DNA from 4 places in the Actinomadura sp. B10D3 genome. Region 3 is predicted to be linked to each of the others. Evidence: riboswitches for the same ligand, from Rfam matches in the RefSeq annotation. Region 3 holds a riboswitch; each other region holds the start of a gene.
What was found. A riboswitch is a leader RNA that binds a small molecule or an ion and turns the genes downstream of it on or off. The one in region 3 is predicted to bind cobalamin.
Positions count from the first base shown of each region.

Region 1: linked by a shared signal. The riboswitch ahead of metE (5-methyltetrahydropteroyltriglutamate--homocysteine S-methyltransferase) and the one ahead of ABGB11_RS05640 (ribonucleoside-diphosphate reductase subunit alpha) in region 3 are both predicted to bind cobalamin.
Region 2: linked by a shared signal. The riboswitch ahead of cobN (cobaltochelatase subunit CobN) and the one ahead of ABGB11_RS05640 (ribonucleoside-diphosphate reductase subunit alpha) in region 3 are both predicted to bind cobalamin.
Region 4: linked by a shared signal. The riboswitch ahead of ABGB11_RS38490 (ABC transporter substrate-binding protein) and the one ahead of ABGB11_RS05640 (ribonucleoside-diphosphate reductase subunit alpha) in region 3 are both predicted to bind cobalamin.

Region 1 is NZ_JBDPLY010000026.1:64,079-71,593, forward strand. Features, by position in the region: gene metE (5-methyltetrahydropteroyltriglutamate--homocysteine S-methyltransferase) at 52-2,283, opposite strand; cobalamin riboswitch at 2,405-2,582, opposite strand; gene ABGB11_RS31175 (DUF397 domain-containing protein) at 3,048-3,239, opposite strand; gene ABGB11_RS31180 (helix-turn-helix transcriptional regulator) at 3,236-4,048, opposite strand; gene ABGB11_RS31185 (ATP-binding protein) at 4,154-4,543, shown strand; gene ABGB11_RS31190 (hypothetical protein) at 4,627-4,893, shown strand; gene ABGB11_RS31195 (nucleotidyltransferase domain-containing protein) at 5,626-5,934, shown strand.
Region 2 is NZ_JBDPLY010000010.1:30,042-37,556, forward strand. Features, by position in the region: gene cobM (precorrin-4 C(11)-methyltransferase) at 1-689, shown strand, start outside; gene ABGB11_RS17095 (cobalt-precorrin-6A reductase) at 674-1,396, shown strand; gene ABGB11_RS17100 (precorrin-2 C(20)-methyltransferase) at 1,404-2,891, opposite strand; gene ABGB11_RS17105 (precorrin-8X methylmutase) at 2,891-3,511, opposite strand; gene ABGB11_RS17110 (precorrin-3B synthase) at 3,508-4,602, opposite strand; cobalamin riboswitch at 4,674-4,797, shown strand; gene cobN (cobaltochelatase subunit CobN) at 4,851-7,515, shown strand, end outside.
Region 3 is NZ_JBDPLY010000002.1:500,612-508,126, reverse strand. Features, by position in the region: gene ABGB11_RS05655 (DUF4132 domain-containing protein) at 1-1,988, opposite strand, end outside; gene ABGB11_RS05650 (hypothetical protein) at 2,085-2,381, opposite strand; gene ABGB11_RS05645 (ribonucleotide-diphosphate reductase subunit beta) at 2,441-3,451, opposite strand; gene ABGB11_RS05640 (ribonucleoside-diphosphate reductase subunit alpha) at 3,448-5,718, opposite strand; cobalamin riboswitch at 5,841-6,058, opposite strand; gene ABGB11_RS05635 (hypothetical protein) at 6,163-6,783, shown strand; gene ABGB11_RS05630 (YcnI family protein) at 6,862-7,515, shown strand, end outside.
Region 4 is NZ_JBDPLY010000040.1:58,854-66,368, reverse strand. Features, by position in the region: gene ABGB11_RS38525 (sigma-70 family RNA polymerase sigma factor) at 1-81, shown strand, start outside; gene ABGB11_RS38520 (VOC family protein) at 74-628, shown strand; gene ABGB11_RS38515 (hypothetical protein) at 997-1,296, shown strand; gene ABGB11_RS38510 (hypothetical protein) at 1,620-2,255, shown strand; gene ABGB11_RS38505 (LLM class F420-dependent oxidoreductase) at 2,586-3,497, shown strand; gene ABGB11_RS38500 (VOC family protein) at 3,484-3,861, opposite strand; gene ABGB11_RS38495 (TetR/AcrR family transcriptional regulator) at 3,858-4,484, opposite strand; cobalamin riboswitch at 4,573-4,693, shown strand; gene ABGB11_RS38490 (ABC transporter substrate-binding protein) at 4,763-5,686, shown strand; gene ABGB11_RS38485 (iron ABC transporter permease) at 5,820-6,839, shown strand; gene ABGB11_RS38480 (ABC transporter ATP-binding protein) at 6,836-7,515, shown strand, end outside.

The sequences.
Region 1 (7,515 bases), on a different contig from region 3:
CCCGGCGTCGCGTGGCCCGGCGGGGGGGGCGGGCCACGCGACCCCCGGGCGTCAGCCCGCGATCTCCTTCCGGACGCGCCGGGCCGCCGTGACGAGGTTGCGCAGGGACGCCTCCGTCTCCGGGTAGGCGCGGGTCTTCAGGCCGCAGTCGGGATTGACCCACAGCCGCGCGGGCTCCACCGCCCGGAGCGCGCGCCGCAGGTTCTCCTCCATCTCCTCCGCGGACGGGACGCGCGGGGAGTGGATGTCGTACACGCCGGGCCCGATGCCGTTCTCGTACCCGGCGGCGCGCAGGTCGCCGACCAGCTCCATGTGGGAGCGGGCCGCCTCGACGCTGGTGACGTCGGCGTCCAGCTCGCCGATCGTCCCGATGATCTCCCCGAACTCCGAGTAGCACATGTGCGTGTGGATCTGGGTGGTGTCGGCGACCCCCGAGGTGGCGAGCCGGAACGCACCGACCGCCCAGTCCAGGTAGGCGGGACGGTCGGCGGCCCGTAGCGGCAGCAGCTCGCGCAGCGCGGGCTCGTCCACCTGGATGACGCGGATCCCGGCCGCCTCCAGATCGGCGATCTCGTCCCGCAAGGCGAGGGCGACCTGGCGGGCGGTGTCGGCGAGCGGCTGGTCGTCGCGGACGAACGACCACGCCAGCATCGTCACCGGACCGGTCAGCATCCCCTTGACCGGCTTGCCCGTCAGCGACTGCGCGTACGTCGCCCACTCGACCGTCATCGGACGGGGCCGCGCTACGTCGCCGTGCAGGATCGGCGGGCGGACGTACCGCGACCCGTACGACTGCACCCACCCGTGCTCGGTCGCCGCGTACCCGTCGAGCTGCTCGGCGAAGTACTGCACCATGTCGTTGCGCTCCGGCTCGCCGTGCACGAGGACGTCCAGCCCGAGCTCCTCCTGCAACGCGATGACGCGGGCGATCTCGTCCTTCATCGCCTTCTTGTAGGCCTCCTCGCTGATGCGCCCGGCACGGCGGTCGGCGCGGATCTTGCGGATCTCGGGCGTCTGCGGGAACGAGCCGATCGTGGTCGTGGCCAGCGCGGGCAGCCCCAGCGCCTTCCGCTGGGCGGCGAACCGGGCGGCCCGGTCGCCCCGCCGCCCGTCGCCGAGCGCCTTCACGCGTTCGCGGACGGCCCTGTCGACCGCCGGCCTGGTCGCCGTGGCCTCGGCGGGCACGTCCTCGCGCAGCGCACGCCCGAGCCCGACGACCTCACCGACCTTCTGCCGGGCGAACGCGAGCCGGCTCCGGACGTCCTCCGCCAGCGACGTCTCGGCGTCCAGGTCGATCGGGACGTGCATCAGCGAACACGACGTGCTCACCACCAGCCGGTCGACCAGCCCGAGCAGCGAGGCGCAGGTCGCCCTGGCCCGCCGCTGGTCCGTCCGCCAGACGTTGCGCCCGTCGACCACGCCCGCGACGAGCGTCTTGCGAGGCAGCCCACCCACCGACGCCAGCACGTCGACGTTCTCGGGCCCCGCGACGAAGTCGAGCCCGACCGCCTCGACACGGCTCTTGGCGAGAACGCGCAACGCGTCCACGCCGACTCTGCCGAAGTAGGTGGCGACCATCAGCCGCGGCCTGCTGGTGAGGCGCCCGAGCCCCGCGTAGGCGCGGGCGAGCGCGTCGATCTCCTCGGACGTCCGGTCCTCCACGAGCGCGGGCTCGTCCAGCTGCACCCATTCCGCGCCCGCCCCGGCGAGCCGCTCCAGCACCTCGGCGTACACGTCGAGCAGCCCGTCGAGCAGGCTCAGCGGGCGGAACCCGTCCACCGCGGGCTTGGCCAGCAGCAGGTACGTCAGCGGCCCGACGAGCACGGGCCGCGTCTCGATCCCGAGCGCCTTCGCCTCCCGGTACTCGGCGAGCGGCTTGGCCGCCGCCCCCTCCGCCAGCCGGAACCGCGTCCCCGGCCCCACCTCGGGCACGATGTAGTGGTAGTTGGTGTCGTACCACTTGGTCATCTCCAGGGGCGGGACGTCCTGGACACCGCGCGCCATGGCGAAGTACCGGTCGAACCCGGTCAGGTGGCGATAGCGGTCGGGAATCGCATCGACCCACACGCTGGTGTCGAGCACGTGGTCGTAGAACGAGAACGTGTTGGACGGGACGCTGCCGAGCCCGGCGTCGCGCAGCCGCGTCCAGACGTCCGCCCGAAGGCGGGCACCGGTCTCGGTGAGCGCGCCGGCGTCGATGCGTCCGGCCCAGTGGTTCTCGGTGGCGACCTTGAGTTCCCGGTTCGGGCCTATCCGGGGATATCCGAGGATCGTGGTGTTCATGGCGGCTTCCCTCGCTCTGCCACGGGCGGACACGCGGGAAGGGCGCACGGCACGGCGTCGCCGTGGCGCGGACCGTCCCACGAGGCCGCGGACCACCGCACGCCGGCCGGCGCGCGGGCGGAGGCAGGTCTTCGGACTCGCGGGCATCGCCTCTCCGAGGCGTCCTACTGGCCGTCGCTTCCCAGGCCGCGTGGCCCAGTGCGTGATGACGGCGGTCGTTCCCGCTCACCGCTGCGGGGCAGTCCCGGACTCGCACCGGGTTCCCTCTTACGACGCTCACGCAGAACGCGAGCGAACCATCCGCACTCCCACCCTACCGACCCCCAGGCAGGTCGCCTGACCGATGATTCCTCCGCGCCGTGCCCGCGCCGAGCGTGGCAAGTCGGTCGGTGGTCCGCGTACGTTCGGCTGGCAGGAAGACCGGATCAACCTCGAACCCGAAGAGGCCGGCCTCTCCGCACCGAGAAGAACAAGGCCGAAGCTGCGGCGGACACCCGACGCAAGCGCGCTTCGACCGACATCGCCGACATCCGGCGGCGCTGGTACCTGGCTGAGGTAGACGGCGGGCTCCCGCTTTCCGTCAAGCGCACGTACGTCCGGGAAGCGTTCCACGCGGTGATCGTCCACCCGCAGGCAAGGGACGGGCGACCTTCAACCCCGACCTCCTCGAACCGGTCTGGCGGGACGACTGAGGGAAAGAGGAGAGCCCCTGTCCGCTGCTGGCTGATGGACGGGGGCTCTCTATGCCTGTGGGGGTAGCCCTATTAGGGCACGTCGTGGGCGCCGTGCTTGATGGCCTTTGCTAGCTGGCGGAAGAGCTCGGCCGGAAGCGTGATGTGGGGGCCGCTCGGGTCCTTGCTGTCGCGCACGCCGATGTTTCCAGAGAGGTTCGCAACCTCCACGCAGTCGGACTGCGCGCCCGTACCGCTGCGCTTCGACTTGCGCCACTGGGTCATGTGTACTTCTCCAATTCGGCCTCCAGGAGGGCCCGAGTCGGGCCGACCGGGGCGGCGATGTCGCTAACCAAGTCGTACCTTACTGCCACCTCTTGGACGTCGAACGGGTCCATGAGGAAGCGGCCACGCGTCGCCGCTTCGGTGTAGGCGAGATCCCGGTCTCCGACCGTGAGGATCTTGAAAGGGCCGTCAAGCCCTGGATGCGCCCCCGCGCTCTTCTCCACAACTCGGACGCTGACGTGGGGAAGCTCGCTCAGCTCGATCAAGCGGGCGAGTTGGCCGCGCATGACGTCAGCGCCCCCCACCACTTGTTCAACCGCTGCCCAGCCGAGCAAGGCCGCCACCCTCGGGGGCTTCGGCTTGTCGAACACGGCTGCCTGTCGTGCCAGTCGCCGCTCAACGGTTGCTCGGGGGTCGTCCGCCGTTCCAGCGTTCAGCGCGGCACTCGCGTACTCCGGCGTCTGGAGCAGACCGGGGACGACTGACGCCTCCCACATCCTGATCCGTGTTGCGCGAGCTTCGAACTCGGCGAGTTCCAACAGCCAGTCACCATCGTCGGCGCGCTCGGCGAACCCGATCAGGGCCGTGAACATGCCGTCCGTGTTCCACATGCGATCGATGATCTCCGCGTGCTCCCGTTTGAGCCTGAGCCGGTCGGACTCGTACCTGGAAACAGTGGAACGGTCACACCCAAGCAGGTCGGCGAGAGCCTGCCCGGACAAATGGTGCGCTTCGCGATAGCGGCGCAGGTGGACCGCAATGAAGTGCCAAAGCGACCTCGTCGAGTCGAGCGATTCCCGCGCGTGCATGACCCCTCCCACATGTTGCGGACCGTTCCGGAACGTAGCGAGCGTAGCCCGATGCGGGCACGCTTGACAGCCGAAGCAACCGGAGACGTTCCGAAGGTCGTAGCGATGTCCGCACCCGCCCCCGAAATCCCGACACTCCTTCTCGACCCCGACGACTGCGCGCCAGCACTAGCGCGAGACTTCCTCGCCGCGCAGTTCCGCGAGTGGGGTTCCACGGACGACTTCGTGGGGCGGCTGGTCGTGAGTGAGTTGGTGACCAACGCATGGCGGCACGGCGACGGTCAGATCATCGTGCGGATCTTCCGCGACGTCCGTGCGGCCTTGGCGGTAATCGAAGTGTGGGACCAGGGGGAGGGGCTCCCGGCGGTCGGCCCCGAGGACTTCGAAGCGACCTCGGGACGGGGCCTCCTACTGATGTCGCAACTCGTGCACGACTGGGGAACCCGACCGATTACGGAAGGCGGAAAGATCGTATGGGCCAAGTGCGCCCTCTGAGCGCTCAGGTTGAGCGGTACGTCTTGCGTTGGCGGACGTGCCGAGGCGGCGCTACGGGGGAAAGGTTCCTGAACCTGTTGGTCGTGGCCCTGGAGCCTCGGGGCTGGCGGCCCGTCCGGCTCTATCGCGCACAAGGGTTCACGCTGCCGCTGCTATGGGTCTACGTCAGCGGTCCAGACGATCACGTCGGGCTCGGGGTAACCGCGCTGGCTGTTCCCGGCGGCATGTGGGGCTACCACGTTGCGGAGCGCGGGCGGTGCGGCTACCTGGCGCCCTGCGGCGATGCCAAAGCGGCGGCCGATCAGGTCGAAGCCCTTCTCAGGCACCGCATGTTCCCCGGCACCTGGTAGGCCACAGGGGGACGATCCCATGGGGTGGGCTTAAGGGTCGTCCCTCGTTTCCGGCGGTGACGCGCGGCCCTGGCTGGGGAGTTCGGGCCGCCGCTCGTCACCTGCCGCCCCGCCTCTCTGTTTCGCCCCCGTGGCAGAGAGGCGGGGCCTCCTGACGATTGCCGCGCGGCTACTTGAGGGCCGCGGCCTCCCTTGAGTGCTGACCGGGTCGGGGCCGGCGGAATGGCCGCAGGCCACCCCGTAGGGGCGACCGTGAGGGAGTTCGGGCCGGCGCCGTGTCGGCAATTCCGTCTTAAGCGTCGCCCGACCTGGAAGCCGCTGCCCGACAATTCTGTGCCTGCCGTGCGCGGGGCCTGGCTCAGCTTGCGCGGTGCGGTACGTGCGGGCCGTCCACGGTGGGGCGGCCGTCCACGGTCCCGCCCTGCGGTGGACGGGCCCAACCACGCACCCGCCCCGCGCCCACATCAGAGCATGAGACCCGAAACCGTCCATGGCCCGCAGATTGAAGCTGGTCGGGTCCGGACTTGCGCGGGGGCGGGGCCTCGTAGCCTCGATCGGCGGACGGGCAGCACCTGCCTGCCCGCAAAAGCCCGTCCCGAGGCCCCGCGAGGGGCCCCCGCGCAAGTCCGGAACCGGCCAGCGGACACGAGTGTTTCTGTCCGGCTCATCTGGTCTAGCGTCACCAATTAGACTGTATTGACCGGCTAAGCTATATTCGAGAGAGGTATTGGGATGTCTTTCAAAATCTCTCAGAGCTTGATTGATAAATACTCGGCTGGACCGCCTGATTGGAAGGTGACGCAGGCGAAGAATCTACACGAGAATATTCGTAAAGCGCTCGACAATAGCGACGGGAGTAAGTTCGATACCTTCCTGCAAGGATCTTATCGAAACAATACCGCAATCAAAGAGATCAACGATGTCGATATCGTTGCACTCTATGATCCTTGGAGTTCCCCCGAGTCGGACGCTCGCTGGAACGGCTGTTTGAGCGTATTGCGACCATCATCGGTCGCAGCAACCTTGTATCAGGGCGAGTAGAATTGGGGGATAAGTGCGTCAAAGTTCTGGGACCTCTAAATGCGGATATAGTCCCTGCTATCAGCCGCACCCCATACAGTTCGAAGGACCCGATCAAAGTCTACTCCAGGCGCGAGCGTTCAGAGCGAGACAACTATCCGCGCACTCATCGCCAAAACGGCGTGACAAAGCAGTCTCGGACTGACGATACCTATAAGGCTACAGTCAGGCTGTTTAAGACCTGGGCTCGTCAATACGAGTCGATGACCGCGCCATCCTTCTATATTGAATGTGCTGTTCATAGTGTCGCAAACTCTGAATTCAACACCTATCTTCCACTTTCATTCGCCAGTGTGGCCATGCAGTTGATTGGCTATACAGCGAATACGGTCGTCCGCTCCGTAGCCGGTGACAAGGATATTCTTACGCAACAGGAGTGGCGATACACGGATTTTGCGGACTTTCAATCTCGATTGCAGGATGACGTTCCAAGGGTCCTCGCTGCTATACGCGCTGAGACACAGGCAGAAGCAAACGCTAAGTGGCGAGCGGCCTTCGGGGACTTTTAGTATATATGCTTACCTGTGTTTACATGCGCGAAACCCTCACTGTGCCATAATTTCCATCTCGATGTCTATTGGTTTCATACTGCCCACTTAGAGAGTTCTTATCCTCGGATAGTATAAGCTCCACTATGCCTGAATGTGGGGTCATGGTAGGTCGGGCGGCAGTATTTGGTTCGTTGGAATAGGCGTAGCGCAAACCCTGAGATCGCCCTAGCTCGGAACATGCCATCGCCATATTGGAGTATGACGTTGACGTTTCCGTGCTTAGTTTCACAAGAATTCGACTAGCGGTTTGCTTGATGATTATCCGACAAGGAACAGTTGTTCCGCCACTGTAATTGCTGTGCAGGCTCCCGGACCATTCGCCGGAGAAATCGATGATTCCGGAAAGTGTTCCGCCAAAAAGCGTCCAGCGCCATGCCTTCAGATCATAGATGCGCCAAGCTATCGCATAGCATCCGAAAACGGCTGGCGCGTCGAGCCACCATGGGGGACTAAAGCCTAAAGTGGTGTAAAGGACGCCGAGTAGATACGCTAGGCCGATGCCGATTAGAACGCAACCGGCAATGGCTAGACGGTGTCTTTCCAGGGTGTCTATGGAATAACTGTGCATAACATTCCTTAGTCTTCTGCGGTCAGGTGCCATTTTATGCCACCGTTGACCTCTGTAGGTGGACTCTCGTCGGGAGAAGGTCCGGGCGGACGGACGGCACACGCGGCCCGGACCGATCGACAGGCGCCCGCCGTGGCGGGCGCCCTTGACCCTGTAATGAATTTCCTCGACGCCCGAGGGCTCGGTCAGCTTGCCTTCTGGGACTCGTCACGCTCTGTGTGGTGGCTGCGGATGGCTCTGGCCTGCTGGATGCGGGTGCGGGCTTGTTCGGCCCAGAAGTGTTCGCCGTGGAGTAGGCCGCTGCCGAGGTACTTCCATTGGCCTGTGGTGACCGTCGTGCGGTCGGGGTCTGGTTCGGGTTGTCCTGCGGCTTGGCGGGCTGCTTGGGCAGCGCGGTCGGCTCGGGCCTGACGTAGCTCGGCC
Region 2 (7,515 bases), on a different contig from region 3:
TGCCGCGCGAGCTGCTGGACGCCTGCCCGCCCGGCGCCCGCCTCGTCGACACCGCGAGCCTGACCCTCGACGAGATCGTCGCCGAGATGACCGCCGCGCACCGCGACGGCCTGGACGTCGCGCGGCTGCACTCCGGCGATCCGTCGGTGTTCAGCGCCGTCGCCGAGCAGATGCGGCGCCTGGACGCGGCGGGCGTGCCGTACGAGGTCGTGCCGGGCGTCCCCGCGTTCGCCGCTGCGGCGGCCTCGCTCGGGCGGGAGCTGACCGTGCCGGGCGTCGGCCAGACCGTGATCCTCACCCGCACCGCGGTCCGCGCGACCCCGATGCCGGAGGGCGAGGACCTGGCGACCCTCGGCGCGAGCAGGGCCACGATGGTGCTGCACCTGGCCGTGCAGCGCATCGACGCGGTGGCGGCCGAGCTGCTGCCGCACTACGGCGCCGGCTGCCCGGTCGCGGTCGTCGCAAGCGCCAGCCGGCCGGACGAGGTCGTCCTGCGCGGCACCCTCGGCGACATCGCGGACCGCGTGCGTGCGGCGGGCGTGACGCGCACGGCGGTGATCGTCGTCGGCCGCGTCCTCACGGCGTCGGCCTTCCCCGACAGCCACCTCTACAGTGCCGCCCGGGACCGCTCCAGCGCCGCCCGGGACCGCTCCAGCGCCGCCCGGGACCGCTCGTGCGGCGCGTCCTGATCCTCGGCGGGACGGCCGAGGCCCGCGCCCTCGCGGCCCGCCTGCCCGGCGTGCACGTCGTGTCGTCGCTGGCCGGGCGCGTGTCCGACCCGCGCCTGCCGGTGGGGGAGGTGCACATCGGCGGGTTCGGCGGCGCGGAGGGTCTGGCCGCCTGGCTCCGCGAGCACCGGATCGACCGCCTGGTGGACGCGACGCATCCGTTCGCGGAGCGGATGAGCGCCTCGGCCGCCCGCGCTTCGGAGATGACGGGCGTGCCGCTGCTCGCGCTGCGCCGGCCGGGGTGGCACGAGGAGGACGGCGACGACTGGCGGCGCGTCCCGTCCCTGGCCGATGCCGCGCGTACGCTTCCGGACGGTGCCCGTGTCTTCCTCACCACGGGCCGCCGCAGCATCCCGGTGTTCGCCGCGCGGGCGGACGCCTGGTTCCTCGCCCGGTCGGTCGACCCGCCGGAGCCGCCCGTCCCGTCCAACGTGCACGTTCTGCTCGCGCGCGGCCCGTACACGGTGGACGGCGAGCACGCCCTGATCCGCGAGCACCGCCTGGACGTGCTGGTCACCAAGGACAGCGGCGGCGCCATGACGCGTGCGAAGCTCACCGCCGCCCGCGAGGCGGGCATGCCGGTCGTCATGGTCGACCGCCCGCCGCTCCCCGAGGGCGTGCGGGCGGCGGACGACGTGGCCACCGCCGCCGTGTGGATTCAGGGGTAGAGCGGGTTCAGGGATAGCGGCGGGGAGTGTACACAACGCCCTGATCGGTGACCTTGGTGGTGGACGAGCCGATGATGAGCAGGCAGCGCATGTCGACGTCCTCGGGGTCCAGCTTCCCGAGCGTCGTCACGGTGACGCTCTCCTCCGGGCCGCCGACGTCGCGTCCGACCACGACCGGCGTCTCGGGGGAGCGGTGCTCCAGCAGCAGGTCGCGCGCCGCCGGGAGCTGGTGCCTGCGGCGGCTGGACGCCGGGTTGTAGAGGGCCATCACCAGATCGGCCTGCGCGGCGGCCCGCAGCCGCCGCGCGATGACGTCCCACGGCTTGAGGATGTCCGAGAGCGACAGGACGCAGAAGTCGTGTCCGAGCGGTGCGCCCGCCCTCGCCGCGACGGCCTGCGCGGCCGTCAGCCCGGGCACGACCCGCACCGGCACGTCCGCGAACGCGTCCTCCGCCGCGGCCTCCAGCACGGCCGCCGCCATCGCGAACACGCCCGGATCGCCGGACGAGACGACGGCCACCCGTGCCCCGTCCCGCGCGAGGGCCAGCGCGTGCCGCGCCCGGTCGGCCTCCACCCGGTTCCCGGACGAGTGCCGCCGCTGGCGCGGGTTCGCGGGGACCCGGTCCAGGTAGGGGGCGTAGCCGACGAGGTCGGTCGCGGACGCGAGGACGTCCTGCGCCTCCGGGGTGAGCCACGGCCGTCCCGCCGGCCCGAGCCCGACGACCGCCACCGCGCCGGCGCCGCGGGCCGGTTCGGGGGGCGGCGCGGTGAACGACCTCTCCGCCGGGCTCGTCAGCAGGGCGAGCGACATGTACGGGACGTCCGCCGGATCGACGTCGGCGAGCGGGACGACCCGCTGCCGCTCGGACGAGGCCCGCTCGACGTACCAGGCGTCGCCGAGCCTGCCGGCGTCCTCGAACGCCTGCCTGACCTTCGGGAACGTCCGGCCCAGCTTGAGGACGGCCGCGGCGTCGGTGTCCCGCAGCCGCTCGGCCAGCTCGCCGCCGGGCAGCGTGCCGGGCAGGACGGTCAGCGTCTCCTCCCGCTCCGCCAGCGGACGTCCCGCCGCGGCCGACGCCGCGCTCAGCGACGTCACACCGGGCACCACCTCGGTCGGGTAGTGCGGGGCGAGCCTCTTGTGCAGATGCATGTAGGACCCGTAGAACAGCGGGTCGCCCTCGCTCAGGACCACCACCGTCCGTCCCGCGTCCAGGTGGGTCGCGAGACGGGCGGCGCAATCGGCGTAGAACTCGTCCAGCGCCCCCTGGTAGCCGCCCGGATGGCCGGTCGTCTCGGTCGTCACCGGATAGACGAACTGCTCCTCGACCTGCCCGTCGCGCAGGTACGGTTCGGCGACCGACCGGGCGATGCTGCGGCCGTGCCGCGCGCAGTGGTAGGCGACGACATCGGCGTCGCCGATGAGCCGCGCGGCCTTCACCGTGACCAGCTCCGGGTCGCCGGGTCCGACGCCCACGCCGAACAGCCGTCCCGCCATCACTCCGCCTCACCGGCGATGGCGTTGACCGCCGCCGCCGTCATCGCGCTGCCGCCGCGCCGCCCGCGCACCGCCAGATGGTCGAGGCCGCTCGCGGCGAGCGCCTCCTTCGACTCGGCGGCGCCGATGAACCCGACCGGCACGCCGATGACCGCCGCCGGGCGTCCCGCGCCTTCCTCGACCATCTCCAGCAGCCGGAACAGCGCGGTCGGCGCGTTGCCGATGGCCACGACCGCCCCGTCCAACCGGTCGCGCCACAGCTCCAGGGCCGCCGCGCTGCGCGTGGTGCCGAGCCGCGCTGCCAGCTCGGGCACGCCCGGCTCGCCGAGCGTGCACACGACCTCGTTGCCCGCGGGCAGCCGGGGCCGCGTGACACCGGCCGCGACCATGCGCGCGTCGCAGAGGACCGGCGCGCCGTCCAGCAGCGCCGACCGCGCCCGCTCCACCACGCCCGGCGACCACACCAGGTCCTCGACGAGGTCGGTCATCCCGCACGCGTGGATCATCCGCACGGCGACCCGGGCCACGCCGTCCGGCAGCCCCGACAGATCGGCCTCCGCGCGGATGGTCGCGAACGACCGCCGGTAGATCTCGGCGCCGTCCCGGACGTAGTCGATCACTGCTGTCCCTTCGCCGTCTTCAGCACGACCGGGCCGCGGGGCATCCCGCAGCGCCGCTCGCATCCCGCCCAGTGGACGGGGGTGTCGGGGGCACGGCTCAGGCCCGCGACGAAGCGCCGGGCCTCTCCCTGCACGTCGCCCTGCGATCTCGCGCAACCGGGACTGCCCGTGCACGCGGTGACGCCGATCCAGGGTGAATCGGGGTCGGTCGCGAACCCCGCGGAGCCGAGCCGTCCCGCGATGCGGTACGCGTCCGCCGGGCCCAGGTCCCGGACGACGGCGCTGCGCCAGGGCGTCACCCTGACCTCGTCCGCGACGCCGGCGAGCGCCTCGGCCTGCGCGCCGGACAACCGGCCGAGCGGCGGAACGGCCTCCAGCGCGACCAGCCCGTTCCGCTGCGGGACGACCCCGGCGTGCGGACGCGGCGGCTCCAGGGCCGCCGCGGTCCGCACCAGCTCTCCGCCGAGCTCGGACGCCACACGCCGCGGGCCGTCGGGCACCTCCGCCAGGCGCCAGGCGTCGCCTCGGATCGAGAGGAAGATCTCGGCCGCCGCGACCATCGTCCGGACCGGGTCGCCGGGCGGCAGGACGCTCGGAAGCCCGGCCAGCAGGAAGCCGCCGGGAGTGTGCGTGAGGTCCGCTTGCAGCGAGGCCACGTCGCCGCTGCCGTCATCGAAGGCGAACAGGAACCGTCCCGGCAGCCCTGCCAGCGGCGGCCGTCCGCACAGCGCCCGATCGAGGTCCGTGACCAGCGGGTCCGTCTCCAGGGCGCCGTGCTCGCCGCGCCCGCCGAGCGGCGAGGCGACGATGTTGCGCACACGCTCATGTGACGGAGAGGGAAGCAGCCCGGCGGCCGCCAGCCGCTCCGCGAGCGCCGCCGGGTCCCGGACGCCGCGCACCTGGAGGTTGCCCCGGGACGTCAGCTCGATGACGTCCGAGCCCAGGTCGCGGGCGGCGCCTCCGAGCACCCTGAGCTGCGCGGACGACACCGCGCCCCCCGGCACCCGGACGCGCGCCAGCGCCCCGTCGGCGGCGTCGTGTGTCTGCAGCGCCCCAGGACACGCGTCGGCACGGGCTCTGACATTCGGCACGGGGAGGATGTTAACCACACTTTGCGGGCGGGCCGCGCTGCCGTAGGGTTCTGGGCAGGCGATGGCAATGGGAGGAAGCCGGTGCGAATCCGGCGCGGTCCCGCCACTGTGACCGGGGAGCGAACCCCGCCGAAGGCCACTGTCCGCACGGACGGGAAGGCCGGGGCGAGCGTCGATCCGGGAGCCAGGAGACTCCTGCCGTCGCGACACCCGCGACCGGGGCGAGGACCCCAGGGGGAGGAACGGCCGTGTCCGCTGGCACCGTCCTGCTGCTGTCGACGTCCGACACCGATCTGCTGAGCGCCCGCGCGTCCGGAGCCGGCTACCGGCTCGGCAACCCCGCGCGGCTCTCCGTGGACGACCTGCCCGGGCTGGTCGAGGGAACCGATCTCGTCGTGGTGCGGCTGCTCGGCGGGCGGCGCGCGTGGGAGGACGGGCTCGACGCCCTGCTCGCGGGGCCCCGGCCGGTCGTCGTCCTCGGCGGCGAGCAGGCCCCCGACGCGGAGCTGATGGAGCTGTCGACGGTGTCCGGCGGCGTCTGCGCCGAGGCGCACTCCTACCTCGCCCACGGCGGTCCCGCCAACCTCGCCGAACTGCACGCGTTCCTGTCGGACACGGTGCTGCTGACCGGACGCGGGTTCGGGCCGCCGCGGCCGGCGCCCGCCTGGGGACGGCTCGAGCGCGAGACCCGCGGCGGCGACGGCCCCGTGATCGGCGTGCTCTACTACCGCGCCCACCACATGGCCGGGAACACCGACTTCGTCGAGGCCCTGTGCGAGGCCGTCGAGGACGCCGGCGGGCGGCCGCTCCCCGTGTTCTGCTCGTCGCTCCGCACCGCGGAGCCCGCACTGCTCGACACGCTCCGGGAGGCGGACGCGCTGGTCGTGACCGTCCTCGCGGCGGGCGGGACCAGGCCCGCCACGGCCGGGGCCGGGGGCGACGACGAGGCGTGGGACGTCGGCGCGCTGGCCGCGCTGGACGTGCCGATCCTCCAGGGCCTCTGCCTCACGACGAGCCGCGCCGAGTGGGAGGCGAGCGACGACGGCCTGTCCCCGCTGGACGCCGCGTCGCAGGTCGCGATCCCCGAGTTCGACGGGCGGATCATCACCGTCCCGTTCTCGTTCAAGGAGACCGGCGAGGACGGCCTCACCGTCTACCGGGCCGATCCGGAGCGGGCGGCGCGGGTCGCCGGGATCGCGGTCCGGCACGGGCGGCTGCGGCACACCCCGCCCGCCGAGCGGCGCATCGTGGTGATGCTGTCGGCGTACCCGACGAAGCACTCCCGCGTGGGCAACGCCGTCGGTCTCGACACCCCGGCGAGCACCGTGCGGCTGCTGGCGCGGCTCGACGCGGCCGGGTACGACCTCGGCGAGGGCTTCCCCGGCGTCCGGGAGCAGGACGGCGACGCGCTCGTCCACGCGCTCATCACGGCCGGCGGGCAGGACGAGGACTGGCTCACCGAGGAGCAGCTCGCGGGCAATCCGGTCCGCATCTCGGCGGCGTCCTACGAACGCTGGTACCGCACCCTCCCGGAGGTGTTCCGGGGCGAGACGGAGCTGCACTGGGGCGCGCCTCCCGGGCAGCTGTTCGTCCAGGACGGCGACATCGTGCTCGCCGCCCTCCGCGCCGGGAACGTCGTCGTCATGGTGCAGCCGCCGCGCGGCTTCGGGCAGAACCCCATCGCGATCTACCACGACCCCGACCTGCCGCCGAGCCACCACTACCTGGCCGCGTACCGGTGGCTGGCGGACGAGTTCGGCGCGCACGCGATCGTCCACGTCGGCAAGCACGGCAACCTGGAGTGGCTGCCCGGCAAGGCGGCGGGCATGTCCGCGTCCTGCGGCACCGACGCCGCGCTCGGCGACGTCCCGCTGGTCTACCCGTTCCTCGTCAACGACCCGGGGGAGGGGACGCAGGCCAAGCGCCGCGCGCACGCCGTCCTCGTCGACCACATGGTCCCGCCGATGGCCCGCGCCGAGACCTACGGCGACATCGCCCGCCTCGAACAGCTCCTCGACGAGCACGCGACGATCGCCGCGATGGACCCGGCGAAGCTGCCCGCGATCCGCGCGCAGATCTGGACGCTCATCCAGGCCGCGAGGCTCGACCACGACCTCGGCCTGGACGACCGCCCGCACGACACCGAGTTCGACGACTTCCTCCTGCACGTGGACGGGTGGCTGTGCGAGGTGAAGGACGCGCAGATCCGCGACGGCCTGCACGTCCTCGGCGAGGCGCCGGAGGGCGCGGCCCGCGTCGACCTGGTCCTGGCCATGCTCCGCGCCCGCCAGATGTGGTCAGGACGCGAGACGCTCCCCGGCCTGCGCGAGGCGCTCGGCCTCAGCGAGGACGGCGGCGAGGCGCTCGGCGACGTCGACGCGGCCGAGGCCACAGCCCGCGAGCTCGTCCAGGCCATGGAGGACGCCGGCTGGGCCGTGGACGCCGCCGCCCGTGCCGCCGAAGCACTCCCGGAGGGCCGCCGCGAAGCAGTGACACGCGTGCTGGAGTTCGCCGCGTCCGAGGTCGTCCCGCGCCTGGCCCGGACGCCCGACGAGCTCGACCACGTCCTGCACGCGCTGGACGGCGGGTACGTCCCGGCCGGTCCGAGCGGTTCGCCGCTGCGCGGGCTCGTCAACGTCCTGCCGACCGGGCGGAACTTCTACTCGGTGGACCCGCGCGCCGTCCCGAGCCGGCTCGCCTGGGAGACCGGGCAGGCGATGGCCGCCTCCCTGCTGGACCGCTACCGCGCCGACCACGGCGAGTGGCCGCGCTCGGTCGGCCTGTCGGTGTGGGGGACGAGCGCGATGCGCACGGCGGGCGACGACGTCGCCGAGGTACTCGCCCTGCTCGGCGTCCGCCCGGAATGGGACGAGGCGTCCCGCCGCGTCACCGCGCTGGAGCCGATCCCCATCG
Region 3 (7,515 bases):
AGCACCTGCGGAAGGGCCGGTGCGTCCGCGGTGGAGAACTCGCGGGCCTTCTTCCGGGGCAGCAGCTCCTCCGCGTCCCCGTCCAGGAGCGTCGTCGCGAGGGCGACGGCCTGCTCGCCGTGCGGGCGGGCGGCGTCGAGCACCGCGTCCTTCCCCTCCGCGCCGGCGAGGAAGTGCAGCGCGTACTCGGCGGCCTTGCGGGCCCGCCCGGCCTTTCCGAGGGCGACCGGGAGCAGATAGGGCAGGGCCGCCCGGCCGTGGCGGGTGAACCAGGCGGCGGCGCCGTCGCGAGCCCCGGCGACGCGCAGCAGCCAGTCGGCCATCGCGCTGGCGACCTCACCGTCGAGGAACGGCAGCAGCAGCTCGGTGCCGCGGGCGGGCCTGGCTCTGGCGAAGCTCAGCGTGACGGGGAGCGCGTCGAGGCCGAAGCGGGCGATGAGGGGCCTGAGCCAATGGTCCGGTGCCCACGCGTTGCGGGTACCGAGCCCTCGGCGGTTCCAGTCGGGCCGCCACTCGCGCACTGCAGGGCGGACCAGTTCCTCGGGCCCCTTCGCCAGCATCGCGGCCTGCCAGTAGGGTTCCCGCTCGACCGGGTCGAGCGTCACGCCCGCGCGGATGTTCGCGATCCGCTTCTCCCAGGTCGCGTCCGGCGCGGCGGACGGCCGGACGGACCGGATCGTGACACCGCCTCCGCTCGGGTCGGCGATCTCCGTGCGCAGCCAGGCGTCGCGCTCACCGGGTTCCCACGCCATGGCCCGCTCTTCGGGCAGGGCCAGGCCCTTGAGGACGACCGGCTTGCGCTTCGGCTCCGGCCGCGCCCAGGGCGGGTCGACCAGGAGGCGCGGCAGTTCGTCCGCCGAGGCTTCGGGGAGGCGGCCGTCCGCCGTGATCAGCTTCTCGACGACCGCGCGGGCCTGCGCCGGGAGGTCCGGCAGGGCGCGCGCCACCGATCCGGTGTCGGCGCGCACATGGTCGGCGAGCAGCTCTTCCGCCGTGGCGTCCCCGGCCGTCACGGCCGTCGCCAGGACGCGCGTCGCCCGGATCGGAGTGCGCCGCATGGTCTCGCGCAGCGCGGCCCGCATGTGCGAGTTCCCGGCACGTTCCAGCATCAACCGGAACGTCTCGTCACCGGGCAGCCGGCCCAGCGCCTCCAGCAGGCCCTTGCGGCGCGGGGCGCTGTCGTGGTGCCGGTCGAACGCGTCGGCCATGAACGGCGCGATGGCGGGCCCCACTCCCTCGGCCAGGGTGAGGAGGTTCTCGATGTAGTAGCAGTCGGAGACGGAGATGCGCGCCTCGGTGCCCAGGATCTCCAGGTGTTCGGCCGATCCCAGGGACCGCAGCAGGAGTTCCCTCGGCATCGTGTTCGCGGGTGCGGCGCAGCGTTCGGCGACCCACTCCAGCTCGGTCGGGACGAGATAGGCGGCGACCATCCGCCTCGACGGTGTCGTGCGCAGACCGGAGAGCAGCGCGACGGCCTCCCGGTAGGCGGCGTCGTCCGCCGCGGCGAGTATCGAGCGGAGCCGCTTGGCCGCGTCGTCGCCCCAGTACCCGCGTCCCCGCAGCGAGACCACGCCGCCCTTGGCGGCGCCGTAGGGACCGCCGGCCCCGACATCGCACCGTTCGACGAAGGCGTGGACGGCGAACGCCGGCCCGTACGTCGTGATCCACGCGTCCAGGAACCGGACGGCCATCTCGCCGTTGCGGTACACCGATTCCGGGATGGCCGCGATCACCGCCGCGCCGAGCGGATCGGCCCCGCCCGCGAGGTGCTCGCGCGCCGCCGCGGCGAGGGCCGGGTCGGTGGCGCGGTGGCCGAGCGCCGTCTCGATCTCGGCCGCGTAGGGCGCCAAGAGCTCGTCCTCGCGCACGCCGGCCACCGTGATCTTCGGGCCGGGGTGTCCGCCGCGCCGGGGATGCAGATGCCGCTTCCAGGATCGCGGGATCTCCAGGGCGTCCTCGTCGGAGAGCGGGGGGCTGGATTTGATCATGCCGAGAACGTAGTGCCCGGGGGTGACACCGGTCCGGGGATCGTGCCGGGCAGACCGACGGCCCGCCCGGTCCGGGCGGGCCGTCGGTCCTCGCGGTCAGCGGCGAGGGCTGCCGCGGAGGCGGGAGAGGAGGTTGCGGGCCTTCTCTTGGTTGCGGGGGTCGTTGATGATGCGCTCCGCCCGTGCCCGCGCCTTCTGGGCCTGCGGACTTCGGGCCAGTTGCTCGGCCTTCGCCCGCGCCTTCTGGCCCTGCGGGCCGTGGGCGAACTGCTCGGCCTTGGCCCGCGCCTTCTGAGCCTGCGGGCTGTGCGCGAACTGGTCCGCCTTCGCGCGGGCCTTCTGCCCCTGCGGGCCCCGGACGAACTTCATGATCCGGTCTATGAGTGAAGCCACGTTCTGTCTCCTCCGCCTAGCGTCTCCCAGTTCAACGCGCGTCCCGGCGGGGAAGTTCGTCAGAACGCCTCGTCGAGGGTGACACTGCCCTCCACTCCGATCTGGTAGGCCGAGACCCGGCGCTCGAAAAAGTTGGACAGCTCCTGGACGTCCTGCAACTCCATGAAGGCGAACGGGTTCGCCGTGCCGTAGCGGGGCGGGAGCCCGAGGCGGACGAGACGCTGGTCGGCGACGTATTCCAGGTAGGCGCGCATGTCGCCGGCGCTCATCCCGGGCAGGCCGTCGCCGCACAGGTCGCGGGCGAAGTCGAGTTCCGCCTGGACGGCCTCCTCCAGCATCGTGGTGACCTGGGCCGTGAGGTCCGCGTCGAAGAGCTCGGGTTCCTCGGCCCGGACGGTGTCGACGACGGAGAACGCGAACTCCATGTGCATGGACTCGTCACGGAAGACCCAGTTCGTCCCCGACGCGAGACCGTTCAGCAGGCCCCGCGACCGCAGCCAGTACACGTAGGCGAAGGCACCGTAGAAGAACAGCCCCTCGATACAGGCCGCGAAGCAGATCAGGTTCAGCAGGAACGCACGGCGGTCGTCGGCGGTACGAAGTTCGTCCAGGGCGCCGAGCGAGTCGATCCAGCGGAAGCAGAACCGCGCCTTCGACCGGATGGACGGGATGTGCTCGATCGCCGCGAACGCCTTGGCGCGCTCGTCCTGGTCGGGCAGGTAGGTGTCCAGCAGGGTCAGGTAGAACTGGACGTGGACGGCCTCCTCGAAGAGCTGCCGCGACAGGTAGAGCCGTGCTTCGGGCGCGTTGACGTGCTTGTAGAGGTTGAGCACGAGGTTGTTCGCCACGATCGAGTCGCCGGTGGCGAAGAACGCGACCAGCCGGTTGACCAGGTGCAGCTCGGCGGGGGTGAGGCGCGCCAGGTCGGCCAGGTCGGACGCGAGGTCGACCTCCTCGACCGTCCACGTGTTGCGGATCGCGGCCCGGTACCGCTCGTAGAAGCCGGGATAGCGCATAGGACGCAGGGTCAGGTCCATGCCCGGGTCCAGCAGCATCGCTCGCTCGTTCACTGGCACGCCTCGCACGTCTCCGGGTTCTCCAGGGAGCAGACGGCCGCGGCGACCGTCGTCTGCGCGATCCGCGTCGCCGGACGGGACCGCAGGTAGTAGGTGGTCTTGAGCCCGCTGCGCCACGCGTAGGCGTACATCGAGGAGAGCTTGCCGATCGTCGGCGTCTCCATGAACAGGTTCAGCGAGTGCGCCTGGTCGATGTAGGGGGTGCGGCCGGCGGCCATGTCGATCAGGGCCTTCTGCGGCAGCTCCCAGGCCGTCCGGTAGAGGGCGCGCATCTCGTCCGGCAGGTCGAGCAGGCCCTGGACGGAGCCGTTCGCCTTCTTGATCGCCTCTCGGACGGCGGGCGTCCACAGCCCGAGCGCCTTCAGGTCGTCCACCAGGTAGCGGTTGATCTGCAGGAACTCGCCGGAGAGGGTCTCGCGCTTGAACAGGTTGGACACCTGCGGCTCGATGCACTCGTAGCAGCCCGCGATGGACGCGATCGTGGCCGTCGGGGCGATCGCGATCAGCAGCGAGTTGCGGAGCCCGACGTCGGCGACGCGCGCGCGGAGCGCCTCCCAGGCGTCCGGACGGGACGGCACCGCCTCCGGGAAGTGGTCCGGGTGAAGCCGGCCGCGGGCCGTCCGCGTCATGCCGTAGGCGGGCAGCGGTCCGTGCAGGGCGGCGAGGTCGGCGGACGCGGTGTAGGCGGCGAGCGCGATCTCCTCCGCGATCCGCGTGGACAGCTCGCGCGCCTCGGGCGAGTCGAACGGCAGGCGGAGCGTGAAGAACACGTCCGCGAGGCCCATCACGCCGAGACCGACCGGCCGCCACTTGCGGTTCGCCTTCTCCGCCTCCGGCGTGGGGTAGAAGCCCCTGTCGATGGTGCGGTCCAGGAACCGGACGGCGGTGCGCACGGTCGAGCGGAGCCGCTCCCAGTCGATCCCGGAGGCGTCCACGTGCGCGGCCAGGTTCACCGAGCCTAGGTTGCAGACGGCCGCCTCCCCGTCCGCGGTCACCTCAAGGATCTCGGTGCACAGGTTGGACAGGTGGACGGTCTGGCCGGGCTCGGCGGTCTGGTTGCAGGCGCGGTTGGCGGCGTCCTTGAACGTCATCCACCCGTTGCCCGTTTCCGCAAGCGTGCGCATCATCCGGCCGTAGAGCTTGCGGGCCGGGATCTGCCGGACGAACCGCCCCTCCTTCTCCGCCGCCCGGTACGCCTCGTCGAACGCCTCGCCCCAGAGGTCGGCCAGCTCGGGGACCTCCTTCGGGTCGAACAGGGACCACGTCCCGTCGGCCTCGACGCGGCGCATGAACTCGTCCGGGATCCAGTTGGCCAGGTTCAGGTTGTGGGTGCGGCGCGCGTCCTCGCCGGTGTTGTCGCGCAGTTCCAGGAACTCCTCGACGTCGGCGTGCCACGGCTCCAGGTAGACGCAGGCCGCCCCCTTGCGGCGGCCGCCCTGGTTGACGGCGGAGACGGACGCGTCGAGCGTGCGCAGCCACGGGACGATCCCGTTCGCGTGCCCGTTCGTCCCGCGGATCAGGGAGCCGCGCGACCGCACCCGCGTCCACGAGACGCCGATGCCGCCCGCGTACTTGCTGAGCCGCGCGATCTGCCCGTACCGCTCGTAGATCGACTCCAGCTCGTCCCGCGGGGAGTCGAGCAGGAAGCAGGACGACAGCTGCGGGCGGCGGGCCGCGGAGTTGAACAGCGTCGGCGAGCTGGGCAGGTACGCCAGCGTGCTGAGCAGCCCGTACAGCTCCGCGACCTCGCCAACGGTCTCGGACAACCCGCACGCGACCCGCAGAAGGAAGTGCTGCGGGCGCTCCAGCACGAGCCGCGACCGCGGATGCCGCAGCAGGTACCGGTCATAGAGCGTCCGGAGCCCGAAGTACTCGAACCGGTCATCGGCGGACTCGTCGACGAGGGCGTCCAGCGCGGACGCGTGCGCGGCGACGAACGCCGCCGGAGCGTCCGCCAGCAGGCCCTCCCGGTGCGTGGCGGCGACCGACTCGGCGAACGTCCGGACCCCCGCGGACGCGGCCTCGTCCCGGATCCGGCCGCCGAGGAGCCGGGCGGCGACCCTGGAGTAGCCGGGCTCGGCGGGCACCAGGGCGGCGGCCTCGCCGATCGCCAGGTCCCGCAGCGCGCCGGCGTCGTCGCCGCCGGCGGCCCGGACGGCGGCGAGCAGCCGTCCGGCGTCCACGCCGGGAACCCCGTCGCAGGCCGCCTCGACCTCGGCGGCGATCGGCGCCGAAGGCGGCGCGGCCAGAGCCTGTGTCACGTGCATCTCCCCTCGCAAGCCGCCTCGCGGAGGCATGCGAACGGGGACGCGGCGGCATGCCGCGCTCCGCCCCCGGCCCACCCGCGAGGCCTGGACGTGGCGATCCGGGGGCCGACCACGGACCCCGAACCGGTCGTGCGGGCAGGTCTTCGGACTCGCGGGCGCCGCCTCGAAAGGCGTCCTACTGGCCGTCGCTTCCCAGGCCGCGTGGCCCAGTGCGTGATGACGGCGGTCGTTCCCGCTCACCGCTGCGGGGCAGTCCCGGACTCGCACCGGGTTCCCTCTTACGACGCCCCCGCCGCACGTGCGGCGGGGGCGTACCAGCACGGGATTGAACCCTACATGTAGTCGACGATCTTTGCACAACCCCAAGATGTTGGGTGTGTCGCGGATTCGCCGGGTCGGATGCGCGACCCCGGCCCGGGGTGGGACGATGGTGGCGCCATGCCCCCGCCCGCCTCGCAGCCGCTGTTCAGGACCGCGCGCGCCGTGGTGTTCGCCACGGTGTGCGTCACGCTGGCGACCCTCGGGCACGTCCTGGCGAGCGGGGTGCCGGTCCCGGCCTGGTCGGCGCTGGCGGGGTTCGCGGCGGTCCTCGGCGTGACGGCGGTGCTGGCGGGCCATGAGCGCTCGCTGGCGACGATCTTCGGCGGGCTGCTCGGCGGGCAGTTCGCGCTGCACACGCTCTTCGCCGCCGCGTCCGGGCCGGCGGGGCATCACATGCCGGAGGCGCACGCCGCGATGGCCGGCGGGGCGGCCCAGGGCGGCGCCGGGAGCGGCCTCGCGATGACGCTCGCGCACTGCGTGGCCGCGCTGGTCGCGGCCTGGTGGCTGCGCCGCGGCGAGCGGGCCGCGTGGGCGCTGGCGCGGCAGGTCGCCGCGCTGGCGAACCGTCCGATCCGGCTGCTCCTGGCCCTCCTCGCCGTCGAGCCGGCCGAGCCGCCGGCGCGTCCCCGCCGGACGGCGCGAGCACCGGCCGCCATCACGGCCACCGGCCGGTCCCTGCGGCACCAGGTGGTCCGGCGGGGTCCCCCGCCGCGTTCGAGGGCGCTCGCTCACCTCTGAGCCCGAGCGCAGTACATCACCGGACGCCGCTTCCTGGCGCGTCCGGCCTTTCCCGTACGACTCGAACGGAGTTCCTCCATGCGTTTCCTTCCAGGCGCCCGGCGCGCAGGCGCCGTCGCGTCGCTCGCCTCCATGGCCGTGATCGGGTTCGCCGCGGCCGCGTCCGCGCACGTCACCGTCAACCCGAAGGCGGCCGAGCAGGGCTCGTACGCCAAGGTCTCGTTCCGCGTGCCGAACGAGCGCGACGACGCGTCCACGACCAAGGTCGTGGTGCACCTGCCCGCCGACCATCCGCTGGCGTCGGTGTCGGTCCGCCCGACCCCGGGCTGGACGGTGAAGACGAAGAAGTCCAAGCTCCCGAAGCCGATCCAGGCGCACGGCGCCGAGCTGACCGAGGCGATCACGGAGATCACCTGGTCGGGGGGCGAGATCGAGCCCGGCCGGTTCCAGGAGTTCGACGTCTCGCTCGGACCGCTGCCCACCGACACCGGCCAGCTCGTCTTCAAGGCCGACCAGACCTACACGGGCGGCGAGGTCGTCAAGTGGGAGGAGCCTCCGGCCGAGGGGGCCGCGGAGCCGGAGCACCCGTCGCCGGTCCTGAAGCTGCTCCCCGAGGGCACCGCGACCGGAACCGGCCTGAGCGCCCAGGTGAAGCCCGTCTCGGCGAGCGGGCCCGCGGCGTCCGCCGATGACGGGACGGCGCGGCTGCTCGGCGGCGCCGGCCTCGCGGTG
Region 4 (7,515 bases), on a different contig from region 3:
TTCAGGCACGCCTACAACGACCACTGTTCACCACCGAGACCGGGCCCCGGAGACCGCGGAAAGGAGGGCCACGATGACTGATCCGCTGGAGGCTCTCCGCACACCGGTCGTCCCCGTCGACCCGGACCCGGCCTTCGCGGCACGCCTGCGCGAACGTCTGCGGCGCGCGCTGCTTCAACCCACGGGAGACACCATGGCCACGAGCAACGTCCACGAGACGAAAGCCCGAGTTCGAACGCTCACCCCGTACCTGTGCGTTGACGACGGGCAGCATGCCCTGCGCTGGTACGCCGACGCGTTCGGCGCCGAGCTGCACAGCGAGCCGACAATGATGGAGGACGGGCGGGTCGGCCACGCCGAGCTCGCCCTCGGCGACTCCGTGCTGATGCTCGCCGACGAGTGGCCCGAGCTGGGCCTGCTGGGCCCGAAGGCCCGCGGCGGCCCCAGCCAATCGCTCTACCTGTCCGTCCCGGACGTCGATGTCGTCTTCTCCCGCGCGGTCGAGATGGGCGCCTTCCCCGACCGTCCCGTGGCGGACTACCCCTACGGCCGCAACGGCGTCGTCATCGACCCGTTCGGACACCGCTGGATGATCACAAGCCCGCCCCCCACACCTCCGCGGGCGTAGGCACGGCGATGTCGCCGATGCCCCGGTCCAGGTCCCCGGCAGAGAACGGTGCCGCCGCGTCCACGAGCCCATCTTCGGCCTGAAGGCCGAAGGCGTGAGCCACGGGTGCAGACCAAGCCCCGCAGACCGGACACCCAGGGCCTCCACCAGCCCACCCTCGCCCTGCGAGCCGCAGGCGCGAGCCACGGGTGCGGAATAGGTTCCGCGGGCCGGAGGCGTGGGGCAGGGTCGCGCGGGCTGGCCTGCGGGCCGGAGGGGCGGGGTTTCGGGGTGGAGTTGCGGGGTGGCTGGGGGTGGGGGGTGGGTAGGTAGGGGGATGTGGGTGGTGGGCTGGTTCTTCGGTGGGCTCGGGCGTCGGAGTGGCTGGTATGGACGGCGACGACCGTGCGTCTCGGCTGAGGGCGCGGCGGGGCGGTGAACGCCGTCCCGACCAGGCCGGGGCGCGTGCGAAGCAGAGGCGCGAGGCTGACGAGTACGCGCGCCAAGCGATGGTCTCCTCGGCGCGCGCCCATGATCGGGCCGCGTCCCTGCTGGAGGGGATGGCCGCCGCACATCCCGAGGAGGCGGATCTGCATCTCCAGTCGGCCGCCCGGCATCGCAAGTGGGCGGAGAACGACAGGGAGCTGGCGCGGAAGTACGCGCCGCATGGCGGCCCGGACGGATTGTGACCGGTGACTTCGACTACATCACCGAGTGGCCGGCGTCCTAGCTCGTCATCAACGTCGTGGGCAGACCAGGCCTCGAGACCGCGGCCCGCATGACGGCGCCGCGGTCGAAGGCCGGCGGCACCGGTCGCGGACGCGGCGCTCCGCCGATCCATCTGCGACTCTGGCCGGTTCGCATGCTGGTGAGGACGAGGTCTGACCGGCGCGGTCCGGCCCAACGGCGGTGAAAGCCGGCGGGCATCGTGCCGACGGCCCGCGGCTCGGGGGGGGGCAGCGCGGGCGGCCGCGGCGCGGATCCTGTGTGGGTGCGGGGGAAGAATGGGGGCATGACCGTCGATGCGGAGACTTTGGCCACGGCTCGCCGTTCGTTGCACGGGGTCGCGGAGCTCGTACTGGCAGGGCCTCAATACCGGCACAGCGGGACGATACGGCTGCGGGTCGTGCCGGGCGGGTTCGGGACGATCCAGGCCCCCGACCTGCGGGTGAACGAGACCGAGCTGGTGTCCGGCGACCGTGAGGTTCCCTTGAACGGGGCTACGTGCCGCGAGCTGGGCGCGGCTGTGAATGTTGAGGCAGGGGGTGTCGGAGACCTGTACAAGGATGGCAGCGGTGTCGGTCTGGACGAGGTCCTGGGAGTCGACGCGGAGGCGGCCCATCAGATCGTCCAGGCGTTCGGGCAAGGGCAGGCGGCTCTCACCAGGTTCGCGCCGGAGATCACGCCTGTGCTCTGGCCGGAACACTTCGATCTGGGCATCGCGGTCGATGCCGTCAATTACGGAGTGTCGCCCGGAGACGAACAGGTGAACGAGCCCTACGCGTATGTCGGCCCGTGGGAGCCGCGGCATGGGGAGTTCTGGAACACCGCCTTCGGTGCCGCGCGGCCCTTGCGCGTCCTGCCCGGGGCCACCGCGCTGCTGGACTTCTTCATGGAGGGCCGAGACCGCGCGATCCGCGACTCCTGACTTTCCGGGCCGCCCCGCTGTCGTGCCCTGAGCCGGTGACGTGGCCGCGTTCACAGCCTCACGGTTCAGGTCGAGCCCTCGGAGGAAGCGTTCAGGAGAGCCCGGTCGAAGTCGGCGGCGACGGCAGGTGCCCGCGTGGACGCCGGGCTCGACCCCGGGGAGGCGTCGCCGGCAGATGACGGCTACGGCAGGGATCATGAGCGCCTCGCTCACACCACGCCCCGCCATCACCACATGTCGCGCCATGCACATCTTGTTGTGACCTCTTCATGATCGGCGTTTATGGGGCATGTGTAAGGATCGGGTTATTCCGGTTCTGGGGAGGGTGCTGTGCGGGTCGGTGTGTTGCTGAGCGAGCGTGGCGGTGCGGATGCGCTCGCCGAACTGGCGGACGATGTGCGGCAGGCGGCGGACGACGGGTTCCCCTCGGCGTGGCTCTCGCAGATTTTCGGGCTGGACGCGCTGACCGCGCTGGCCGTGGCGGGGCAGGGGGTGCCGGGCATCGAACTGGGGACCGCCGTGGTGCCGACGTATCCGCGGCACCCGGCCGTCATGGCGCAGCAGGCGCGCACGACCGCGCTGGCGTTGCAGGGGCGGCTGACGCTCGGCATCGGGCTGTCCCACAAGATCGTGATCGAGGACATGTACGGGTACGACTTCGGCCGGCCGATCCGGCACATGGACGAGTACCTGTCGGTCCTGGTGCCCCTGCTGAACGGGGAGAGCGCCGCGTTCACCGGTGAGACCGTGACGGGGAACATCGGGTTGAGCGTCCAGAACGAGGGGCGCGTGCCCCTGCTGCTCGCCGCGCTCGGGCCCAAGATGCTGAAGCTGGCGGCGGAACGCGCGGACGGGACGGTGCTCTGGATGACCGGTCCGGTGACCGTGCGCGACCACATCGCGCCGACCATCACCGCGGCGGCACAGGCGGCCGGACGGGACGCGCCGCGGGTCGTGTGCTGCCTCCCGGTCTGCGTGACCGACGACGTGGAGCGGGCCAGGGAGCGGGCCGCGAAGACGTTCGAGGTGTACGGGACGCTGCCGTCCTACCGGGCGATGATGGACCGGGAGGGCGTCGAGGGCCCCGGAGACCTCGCGGTCGTCGGGGACGAGGACGCGGTCGCGGCGAAGCTGGAAGAGCTGGCGAAGGCCGGCGTCACCGATTTCGTCGCCGGCGAGTACATGCCGGGCGACGACCGCAGGCGCACCCGGGAGTTCCTCAAGACCGTCACGGGGCGATGAGCTCGTAGAGGTTGCCGCTGGAGTCGGAGAAGAAGAGGCCGCGCCCGCCCAGCGGGTGGTTCTCGTCGACCCGCCCGTTGTCCGGGTGGGCGGGGTCGTCGCCGTACGGGATCTCGCGGGCGTCGAGGCGGTCCCGGACGGTGTCGAAGGTGGCGGCGTCCACGTCGAAGGCCAGGTGGTGGCCCTGCGGGTAGGCGACGGTCATGAAGTCGAGGGTGAGCTCGTCGTTCACGCGGATCGGGACGAAGTGCCGCGCGTGCGGGTGGACGCCGGTGTAGGGCAGCCCCATGACGGTGGCGAAGAAGCGGGCGGCCTCGTCGTTGTCGGCGGCGGTCACGATCGTGTGGTTGAGCGTGATCGTCATTCGGGGGCTCCTTCCTTGAGGGCTCCGTGGAGGAAGACGTCCAGGTAGTCGTCGACCGGCAGCGGGTCGGGCGTCTCGGGGCCGCCGGGCGGGCGGGAGCGGGTGAAGAGCAGGCCCATGAACAGGCTCGCGATCTGCTCGGCGGGCAGGCGCAGCCGGTCGCGTTCCGGTTCGAACAGGTCGGCGAGGGCGTCGCGGGTGCGGGTCATCGCGTTCTCGCGCCCGGCGCCGGGATGGTCGCGGCCGCCGGGCAGGCCGCGCCCGCCGCGGCCGGTGGCGTGCAGCGCGCCGATGACCAGGCCCATGCGGGTGAGGTAGGCCTCCACCGCGGCGGCGGCCTCGGCGAGGCGGGCGGGCAGCGGCTGGTCGAGCGGGATCGCCTCGATCTCCGCGAGGACGTGCTCGCCCCGGAGCGCCTCGGCGACGCACGCGTCCAGCAGTTCCTCCTTGTCGGCGAACACCCGGAAGATCGTGGCCTCGCCGATCCCGGCCGCGCGGGCGATCTGGCCGGTCGTGACGGCGGTGCCGTGCTCGGCGACCAGCGGCAGCGCGGTCCGGACGATCATTTCGCGGCGTTCCGGGGGGCTCATCCCGGGAGCGCGCCGCCGTCTCTTCTGCTCCATGCCCGCCAGGCTACGGAGTGAGTACTCACTCCGTCAATGTCGAAGTGAGTATACTACTCACTCCGCGGATTCCGACAGACCCGCACTCATGGGCTGATACCGTTGCGATGCTGCGCGCCTGGAGCGAAGTCCGGTGAGAATCCGGCGCTGTCCCGCAACTGTGGTGCCCTTCCGAGTGGCCGAGCCAGGTCGCCTCCTCGCGCGCCGACGACCGTCGACCTCGTGGAAGGGCGATCCGTCCTGAGCGGGCCGCGGCTTCCCGCAGCATGGAGGCTCCTGTGAGACCCGTACGCACCCTCGGCGCGGTGATGGCCATCGGCGCCGTCCTGTTCGCCTCCGCATGCGGCGGCGACGACGCGGCGTCCGGAGACGGGACGACGTCCGCCGAGCAGTCCGTCACCGTCCAGGCCGCGAACGGCGCGGTGACGGTGCCGGCGAAGCCGAAGCGGATCGTGTCCCTCTCCCCCACCCACACCGAGACGCTGTTCGCGATCGGCGCCGGTCCGCAGGTGGTGGCGGTGGACGAGTACTCCAACCACCCGGCGAACGCGCCGAAGACGAAGCTGTCCGGCTTCAAGCCGAACGCCGAGGCGATCATCGCTTACAAGCCGGACCTCGTCGTGCTGTCCGACGACCTGAACGGCGTGGTCAAGGCGCTGGAGAAGGTGAAGGTGCCGGTCCTGCTGGAGCCGGCGGCGGCGAAGCTGGACGACGCCTACGACGAGATCACCGACCTCGGACAGGCCACCGGCCACACCGCCGAGGCGAAGAAGGTCACCGACGGCATGCGGGCCTCGATCCAGCGGACGGTCGCCGCGTCGTCCAAGGCCAAGGGCCTCACCTACTACCACGAGCTCGACCAGCAGCTTCACTCGGTGACGTCGCAGACGTTCGTTGGCCAGGTGTACGCGCTGTTCGGCCTACAGAACATCGCCGACAAGGCCGGGAAGGCGTCCGGCGGATACCCGCAGCTGTCCCGCGAGTACCTGCTCAAGCAGGACCCGGACCTGATCTTCCTGGCCGACACCAAGTGCTGCGGGCAGAACGCCGCCGCCCTCGGCAAGCGCCCCGGCTGGTCGGACCTCAAGGCCGTCAAGGGCCAGGGCGTGGTCGAACTCGACGACGACATCGCCTCCCGCTGGGGTCCCCGCCTGCCGGAGTTCGTGAAGGCGATCGGCGACGCCGCCCAGAAGGTCCAGTGACCGGGGACTCCCGCCCGTGAGCAAGCGCCCGGCCCGCTCCGGAGACGTCCCCGACGACCAGACCAAGACGTCTGCGCGACGCGGGCAGAAGCCCGCGTGGCGCGGGCGGGGGGAGGCGCGGCAGCAGGCCCGGCTGCGGCCGCTGCCGCTCGCGGTGGCGGTGGGCCTGCTGGTGGCGGCCCTGCTGGCCGGGGTGCTGGTCGGGGCGGCCGGGCTGCCGGTGGCGGGGGTCCTGAAGGCCCTCGCCGACAAGATCCCGTTCGTGCACGTCGACTCGGGGTTCGGGGTGATCGACGAGAACGTGCTGTTCGAGCTGCGCGTGCCGCGGGCGCTGATGGCGGCGCTGGCCGGGGGGATGCTGGCGGTGGCGGGCGCCGGATACCAGGGCGTGTTCCGCAACCCGCTCGCCGACCCGTACCTGCTCGGCGCGGCGGCCGGTGCGGGGGTCGGCGCGACGGTGGTGATCGTGCTGGTGCCGGGCGACCCCGGATACGGGGTGCCGCTGGCCGCGTTCGCCGGCGCCATGGGCGGGGTGTTCCTGGCGTACGCGCTCGGCAACGTCGCGGCGGGACGCGGGAACGGGGCGGCCACGCTGGTGCTGGCGGGGGTGGCGGTGTCGTCGTTCCTGGCGGCGGTGCAGACGTTCATCCAGCAGATGAACGCGCAGGAGCTGCAGCGGATCTTCTCGTGGATCCTCGGCGGCGTCGGGACGGCCGACTGGCACCAGCTCGGTCTGGTGGCCCCGTACGCGCTGGTGTCGGCGGTCGTGCTGCTCGCGCACGGCCGGCTGCTGGACGTGCTGAGCGTCGGGGACGAGGAGGCGGCGTCGCTCGGGCTGGCGGCGTCGCGGGTGCGGCTGACGGTGCTGGTGGCGGCGTCGCTGGCGACGGCGTCCGCGGTCGCGGTGAGCGGGCTGATCGCGTTCGTCGGCATCGTCGTGCCGCACATCGTGCGGCGGCTGGCGGGCGGCTCGTACCGGATCGTGCTGCCGCTGTCGCTGCTCGGCGGGGCGGCGTTCCTGGAGGCGGCGGACCTGGTGGCGCGGACGGCGGTCAAGCCGGGCGAGCTGCCGCTCGGCGTCGTGACGGCGTTCGTCGGCGGGCCGTTCTTCGTCGTGGTGCTGCGCGCCTCCCGCAGGCAGGTGGACACGTGACGGTCGCGGTGCGGGGGCTGGACGTCGCGCTCGGCGGGCGGCCGGTGCTGGAGGGGGTGTCGCTGGACGTCCCCGCCGGGACGTGGACGGCGGTCATCGGGCCGAACGGCGCGGGGAAGTCGACGCTGCTGCGCGCGGTCCTCGGGCTCGTCCCGTCCCGCGGCGAGATCGCCCTCGCGGGCGAGGACCTGCAGACGCTCAAGCCGCGGCAGCGCGCCCGGCTCGTCGCCTACGCCCCGCAGAGCCCGAACCTCCCGGTCGGCATGACGGTGTTCGACTACGCCCTGCTGGGCCGCTCCCCCTACATCCCGCATCTCGGGCGCGAGAGCGCGCGCGACCGGGCCATCACCGGCGAGGTGCTCGGCAGGCTGGACCTCACCGCCTTCTCCGCCCGCCCGCTCGACCACCTGTCCGGCGGGGAGCGGCAGCGCGTGGTGCTGGCCCGCGCGCTCGCCCAGCAGGCCTCCGTGCTCCTGCTGGACGAGCCGACCACCGCGCTGGACATCGGCCACCAGCAGCAGGTGCTGGAGCTGATCGACCAGCTGCGGCTGTCCGACGAGCTCACGGTCGTGACCACGATCCACGACCTGACCCTGGCGGGGCAGTACGCCGACGGCCTGGTCCTGCTGTCGGGCGGGCGGGTCGCCGCGGCGGGGCGGCCCGAGCAGGTCCTCAC